Regions from separate parts of the Streptomyces sp. MAI_2237 genome, predicted to be linked through region 2. Evidence: riboswitches for the same ligand, from Rfam matches in the RefSeq annotation. Region 2 holds a riboswitch; each other region holds the start of a gene.

Region 1 (2,258 bases), 2.7 Mb from region 2:
CGGCTCCAGCAGCATGCGCATCTCCAGCAGGTCGGCGGCCTCCTGCTCGGTCGGCTCCGCCACGCACGCGCCCGCGTGCCGGCGGGTCACCACGAAGCCCTCGGCCTCCAGGGTGCGCAGGGCCTCGCGGACGGGGACGCGTGAGACGCCGTAGCGACGGGCGAGGAGTTCCTCGGTGAGACGGCCGCCACGCTCGTGGACACCCGCGACGATGTCGTCCCGGATGGCCGTGCACACCGAGTGCGCCGGAATACGCATGACCGACCTCCGTCTTAATCCCCGTGAAACGTCGACGATTGACGTTGTGTCCAGCGACTCTATTGCAGTGAGCCGGAATTTCCGACGGCGGGCCGGAATCCATGGATATTTTTTGGACACGGGGGCGACAGAAACGACGAAAACCCCGGCTCGGGGGAGCCGGGGTCCTCTCAGTCCGTGGGGGACGTCGTCAGACGTTCACGCCGTGCGAGCGCAGGTACGCGACGGGGTCGATGTCCGAGCCGTAGTCGGGGGTCGTACGGGCCTCGAAGTGCAGGTGCGGTCCGGTGGTGTTGCCGGTGGAGCCCGAGAGCCCGATCTGCTGGCCGGTGACGACCTTCTGGCCGACGGAGACGCCGATGGACGACAGGTGGCCGTACTGGGTGTACGTCCCGTCGTTCATCCGGATCACGATCTGGTTGCCGTAGGCCCCGCCCCAGCCGGTCTGGACGACCGTGCCGTAGCCCACGGCGTGGACCGACGTGCCGCTCGCGGCGTGGAAGTCGATGCCGGTGTGGCTGCCGGAGGACCACAGGGAGCTGCTGGCCTTGTAGCCCGTGGAGACGTAGGAGCCGGAGATCGGCGCGACGAAGGAGTTCAGGCGCTTGCGCTCGGCCTCCCGGGCGGCGCGCTCCTTGGCCTCGCGCTCCTTCTTGGCGAGCGCCTCGGCCTTCTTGCGCGCGGCTTCCTCGGCGGCCTTCTTTCGGGCGGCCTCCTCGGCGGCCTGCTTCTGGGCCTCGGCCTGCGCGTCGATCTTCTCGGCGATCGAGTCGCCGATGGTGATGACGGGGGTGAAGCCGGTCTGCTCGACGGCGTCGACGGAGTTGTCGGCGGCGAGCGCGGGGGCCGCGAGGGCGCCGATGACACCGGTGGTGGCGAGGGCCGCGACGCCGGCGACCTGGGCGGTGGAACGCTTGATGCGGCTGGGACGACGGTGCTTCCCGGTGGCGCACATGAACGCCATGTACAGGCTGGTCCTTTCCTTCCCTCTCGCCTACCGGGTTAGCTGACGGGTTCGGAGCAGGAAGGTCTCCTACGGACCCCCTCGCGGCTCGCGCGGGCGTCCGATTCACCCCAGGGACTACGGTGGGTCCCCGGCTCCCCTGGCTCGCGCCGTACGGGGACTCGGCGATGACTGCCCGGTGCCGCGGATGCGGCGCGGTGCCTGACGGACAGCCCGGATGAAGCTAAGCGGGGCGCCTTTCAATTCCCAAACGGAACGCGGCTTTTGTAGCGCATCCCACAGGGCACATGGGCATCTCTCCTTCAATTCCGCGCCAATTCGGACATAGAAGGGCCCTGGTGACAGGTCGGTCACCAGGGCCCGTCCACGCGCGCGTGCCGCTACTCGGCGGAAACCACGGTCACTTCACCGATGCCGAGCGCCTCCACCGGCTCCTTGATCTGCGCCGCGTCGCCGACGAGGACGGTCACCAGACGGTCCACCGGGAACGCGCTCACCACCGCCGCGGTGGCCTCCACCGTGCCGGTCGAGGCGAGCTGCTGATACATCGTCGCCTGGTAGTCGTCGGGCAGGTGCTGCTCGACCTGGTCGGCCAGCGTGCTCGCGACCGCCGCGGCCGTCTCGTACTTCAGCGGCGCCACGCCCACGAGGTTCTGCACGGCGACGTCGACCTCGGCGTCGGTGAGGCCGCCCTCGGCGAGCGTGCGCAGCACCTTCCAGAGGTCGTCGAGCGCCGGGCCGGTGTTCGGGGTGTCGACGGAGCCGCTGATGGCGAGCATCGACGCGCCCGTGCCGTCCGGCGCGGACCGGAGGACCTGCCCGAACGCGCGCACACCGTAGGTGTAGCCCTTCTCCTCGCGCAGGACGCGGTCCAGGCGGGAGGTGAGGGTGCCGCCGAGGCAGTACGTGCCGAGCACCTGCGCCGGCCACACCCGGTCGTGCCGGTCAGGGCCGACGCGGCCGATGAGCAGCTGCGTCTGGACGGCGCCGGGACGGTCCACGATGATCACGCGCCCGGTGTCGTCGGCGGTGACCG
Region 2 (2,258 bases):
GCCGTCGCGGAGAAGCTTCTGGACGCCGAAGGCGTCGGCGCCTTCCACACCTGTGGGCTGACGTCGGGACTGAGCAAGGACTCCGGTTCGGCTGACGTGGACACCGGCATCGGGGACGGCTCGTCCGACTCATCCGGTTCGTCGGACAGTTCGGACTCCACCGGTTTGTCCAATTCGTCGGGTACCGCGTCGAGCGACCCCTCCGACGGTTCCGCCTCGTCGGACGCGTCCGGTTCGCCCTCGGCCACTCCCGGCTCTTCTTCTCATTCCACCGGTAAGTCGAGCAAATCAGGCAAGTCGGCCTCGCCCTCCACCTCCGCCCCGAGTGACTCTCAAGAGGCCGGCGGCTCTTCCGGTGACCGGTCGAAGAGTGACGAGTCGGACAATTCCCGGCAGGCGCTGGGTTCCTGGAGCCTCGTCGACACGGGAGCGGTCGACTCCACGACCGCCGACGGCGGCACTGGCAAGCACCGCGGAGTCAGCGCCGACGAAAGCGGCGTGAAGCCCGCCGGGCGCGACTCCTACACCGTGCACACCGGCGACACTCTCGCCTCCATCGCCGACTCCCTTGACGTGGACGGCGGATGGCGCGCCCTCTACGACGCGAACAAGCAGGCCATCGGTACCGACCCGAACCACATCTTCACCGGTCAGACCCTCGATCTCCCTGCCGAATAGGGCCAAATGAGGCGGGAGTTCACGTCACACTTCGCGCTGAATGTCCGGTTTGGTGAAAGTGTGGGATGAGTCTCAGAGGCCCTGATCGTCTTTGAAATTCAGCGGATTCCGTGTCTACGGTCGTGACCGCTCGGCAACCCGAGCCCCGTCTGCCGCAACGCCGAATCCTGCCAGCGGCCGTACGGGAACAGTCGTCGCTTCACAGCGCCGTAGGCAGGAGCGGGGGACCCAAGGTAAGTGCCCCACCGGGTGGTTGACGGTGGTGGCTCGGGGTGTAGCCGCGGCTCGCGAGAGCGAGTCCGCGGCCGGGCAACTCAACCGGCCCGAACCCGACAGCTCACCTCGCAGGCGTCGGTGAGGGGATCCACCATGCTGTTTTCCAGCAAGGGCAAGCACCGTCGTCCGTCCAAGGCCACCCGCGCCGCCGCGCTCGCCGGTGTCACCGGTGTCGCCATCGCCGCCCCGCTGATGGCGGCCGGCAACGCCTCCGCCGCCACCGCATCCGAGTGGGACGCGGTCGCCCAGTGCGAGTCGGGTGGCAACTGGTCCATCAACACCGGCAACGGCTACTACGGCGGTCTGCAGTTCTCCGCCTCCACCTGGGCCGCGTACGGCGGCACCGCCTACGCCGCGCAGGCCAACCAGGCCTCCAAGGCGCAGCAGATAGCCGTCGCCGAGAAGGTTCTCGCCTCCCAGGGCAAGGGCGCCTGGCCGGTCTGCGGCACGGGCCTGTCCAGCGCCGCCTACAACGGCTCCAGCGCCTCCACCGGCTCGTCGAGCAGCACCACCCGCTCGACCACCGAGCAGCAGGCCTCGCGGTCCTCCGAGCGTCCGGCCCCCAAGAAGTCGACCAAGACCGTCACCACCCCGACCGGCAAGAAGGTCAAGAAGGGCGACGGCGAGTACAAGGTCGTCAAGGGCGACACCCTCAGCTCCATCGCCACCGCGCACAAGGTCAAGGGCGGCTGGAAGAAGCTGTTCGACCTGAACAAGGGCATCGTCCAGGACGCCAACCTGATCTACCCGGGTCAGCAGCTGCACCTGAAGTAAGGCACAGCCGACCTACAGGCCCCGCACATCCGTGTCCCCCACCGTGGAGGTGCGTGAGGGCCACCCCCGTCCCCACGGGCTCCCCGCTCCGGTGCGTCTTCCCCCGTACGCACCGGAGCGGGGCTTTTCTCTGCCCGCCGCCTGTCCGGCGCCTGCCCGCCGCCTGCCCGCCGTCTGTCCGGCGCCTGCCCGTGGCCGGCGCGTCGTCGCCCGGGATACATGCTGTGTTCACCCGCCTTTGTTCCGCACGTGAACAATAGGTACCGTCTGTCCTTGTCCACGGGACGGTCGGTCGGCTGGCCGATGGCCCCGGGGCGGTTAGGCTCTAGTCGCAAGGCCGAGGTAGGGCCTAAAAAGGCCCGCGTGCCCCGCACAACCAGCGTCACATCCAAGAAGGAGATGCTCGTGCCGTCCATCGACGTCGTCGTAGCCCGGGAAATCCTCGACTCGCGAGGGAACCCCACCGTCGAGGTCGAGGTCGGCCTCGACGACGGCAGCACGGGTCGTGCCGCCGTCCCGTCCGGTGCCTC
Region 3 (2,258 bases), on a different contig from region 2:
CCCGCTCCTGCGCCACCGGGTCCCGCCAGTCGGTCTGCGCAGCCGCGACGATCTGCTGAGCACCCGTGTCCCAGCCGGTCTGTGCCGGGGCGGACGGTGCCATGGTCTGCGCGACGAGTTGCTGTGCCCCGGTGTCCCAGCCGGGTTGGGCCGGGGCGGACGGTGCCATGGTCTGCGCGACGAGTTGCTGTGCGCCGGTGTCCCAGCCCGGCTGCGTCGGCGCGGCGGCGGGCTGCTGGGGTGTGGCTGTCCAGTCCGGCTGGGCCGGTGCGGAGTCGTTCGTCGTGCGTGCCGCGGCCGCCTGCTGGACCTGGGCCGCCCAGCTGGGCTGGGCCGGCGTGGCCTCGATCGCGGCGGGAGCCGCCGCCTGCGGGCCGGCCTGCCAGGTGCTCCGGTCGGGCTGCGCAGCGACGGCGGGGCGCGGAGCGGAGGTCTGCCGGGCGACGTGCCGGTACAGCAGATCGCTGGCCGCGGCGACCTTGCGCTGGCTCTCCTGCTTGGACTTGCGCAGCGAGGTCTGCCGGGACTCCACGGGCGCCGGGGTGGCCGCTTCCTGCCGGGGCTGCGGCACCGCGGGGAGCGCCGCCGTCGGACCGGCGGGCAGCTCGGCCACCGGGCGCCGGGGTCCGGCGGCGGGCAGCTCGGGCACGGCCCGCGCGGGGGCCTCCAGCTCACGAGCCGCACGGGCCTCCACCGGCCGCGCGGGCCGGCCGGCCGCGGGGCGCCTGGCCGGCGTGCGGTCGCCCGGGAGGATCGCCGGGACCGTCGGCCCGATGGACGTCCGGGCCATGTCGAACCACTGCCGGCTGACGTTGTCGAGGTCGGGGTCCGAGGTCCTGCGCGGCTGACCGCCCCGCTCGCCGGTGCCGCGCGCGTTCTGCACGCGGGTCAGGTTGAACTGGCCGGTGTCGTCCTCGGCACGGGCGTACAGGCTGCTCACGCGCTGCTGGACGTCTTCCCGGCTGGGTGCTTCGTCGCCCGGCTGGGGCGAGGCGTCGGCCGTCTGCGAGAACAGGGCCACCGAGGTGAGGGCGGCCGTCGCGAGGGCGGAGTTGCGCATACCGGGGAGGCCGAAGCCTCCGGCACGCGACGATCGTTCCGGCGCCATGGGGGCCGTACTCCTTCCGTGCTCCGCCTACCGAGTTAGCTGTCGGGTTCGGGCGGTCGATTCCGGAAGGCATGCCCTACGGCCCCTGCCCCGAAGGGCGGTCGGGCCGATTCACCCCATGTTCGGTTGGGTCCCCGGTTCCGGCCGCCGCGAAGGCGTACCGAATTGGGCGGAGGCCGCTCTTCCCGACGGGGTTCGTCGGAGTGACACGAGCGGCCTGAGGCCAAGTTAGCCAACTTGTGCGCCTCGTGTGAAGGTTGACGGCCGGAATGTCCGATACGCTTTTGTGACCTTCGTTGTGACGCACCGTCAGATGCCCCGACGGTGGACCGAGGGCGCGCAGATGGTGACAGGGAGTCACCGAACTGCCCTCGCTCGCAGGGTGATCAGGAACGCCGGCCCTGGTCCTGCTCGGCCGCCCGCTCGGCGTTGCGCTTCTTGATCCGCGCGCCCTCCTTGCGGACCTCGGCCTGCGTGGCGCGCTCCTTGACCAGCCACTCGGGCTGCTCCTGCTTCAGCGCCTCGATCTCCTCGGTGGTGAGGGCCTCGGTGACCCCGCCGCGCGCGAGACCCGAGATGGAGATCCCCAGCTTCGCCGCGACCACCGGACGGGGGTGCGGGCCGTTGGCCCGCAGCTCGCGCAGCCACTCGGGCGGGTTCGCCTGGAGCTCGTCGAGCTGGGCGCGCGAGACGGCGCCCTCCCGGAACTCGGCGGGGGTGGCCTCGAGGTACACACCCAGCTTCTTCGCCGCGGTGGCGGGCTTCATCGTCTGGGCGGTCTGGTGCGACTTCATGGGGTCCAGGGTATCGAGCGTGTACGACGCCTCCGACCACGGCCGGTAACCTGGCGGGGTGACAGGCTCGGAAGCATCCCAGACGTTCCGGCTTGCGTACGTCCCGGGGACGACGCCCGCCAAGTGGGTGCGGATCTGGAACGAGCGCCTGCCCGACATCCCGCTGATCCTCCAGCCCGTACCGGCCGCCGAGGCCCCCGGCGTGCTGCGCGCTGGCGAGGCCGACGCGGGCCTGGTGCGGCTGCCGGTGGACCGTACGTACTTCAGCGCCATTCCCCTCTACACCGAGACGACGGTGGCCGTCGTACCGAAGGATCACGTGATCACGGCGGCGGAGGAGATCACCCTCGCCGACC

The links. Region 2 has a riboswitch for cyclic di-AMP ahead of LN251_RS10615 (transglycosylase family protein). Riboswitches for the same ligand answer to the same signal wherever they lie in the genome.
Region 1: linked by a shared signal. The riboswitch ahead of LN251_RS23330 (M23 family metallopeptidase) and the one ahead of LN251_RS10615 (transglycosylase family protein) in region 2 are both predicted to bind cyclic di-AMP.
Region 3: linked by a shared signal. The riboswitch ahead of LN251_RS34205 (NlpC/P60 family protein) and the one ahead of LN251_RS10615 (transglycosylase family protein) in region 2 are both predicted to bind cyclic di-AMP.

Annotation. Positions count from the first base shown of each region.
Region 1 is NZ_JAJPGQ010000003.1:2,804,690-2,806,947, reverse strand. Features, by position in the region: gene LN251_RS23335 (GntR family transcriptional regulator) at 1-258, opposite strand, end outside; gene LN251_RS23330 (M23 family metallopeptidase) at 449-1,222, opposite strand; cyclic di-AMP (ydaO/yuaA leader) riboswitch at 1,235-1,399, opposite strand; gene LN251_RS23325 (M16 family metallopeptidase) at 1,603-2,258, opposite strand, start outside.
Region 2 is NZ_JAJPGQ010000003.1:78,057-80,314, reverse strand. Features, by position in the region: gene LN251_RS10620 (transglycosylase family protein) at 1-678, shown strand, start outside; cyclic di-AMP (ydaO/yuaA leader) riboswitch at 874-1,044, shown strand; gene LN251_RS10615 (transglycosylase family protein) at 1,048-1,728, shown strand; gene eno (phosphopyruvate hydratase) at 2,128-2,258, shown strand, end outside.
Region 3 is NZ_JAJPGQ010000005.1:1,286,025-1,288,282, reverse strand. Features, by position in the region: gene LN251_RS34205 (NlpC/P60 family protein) at 1-1,108, opposite strand, end outside; cyclic di-AMP (ydaO/yuaA leader) riboswitch at 1,117-1,276, opposite strand; gene LN251_RS34200 (DUF5997 family protein) at 1,495-1,902, opposite strand; gene LN251_RS34195 (LysR family substrate-binding domain-containing protein) at 1,961-2,258, shown strand, end outside.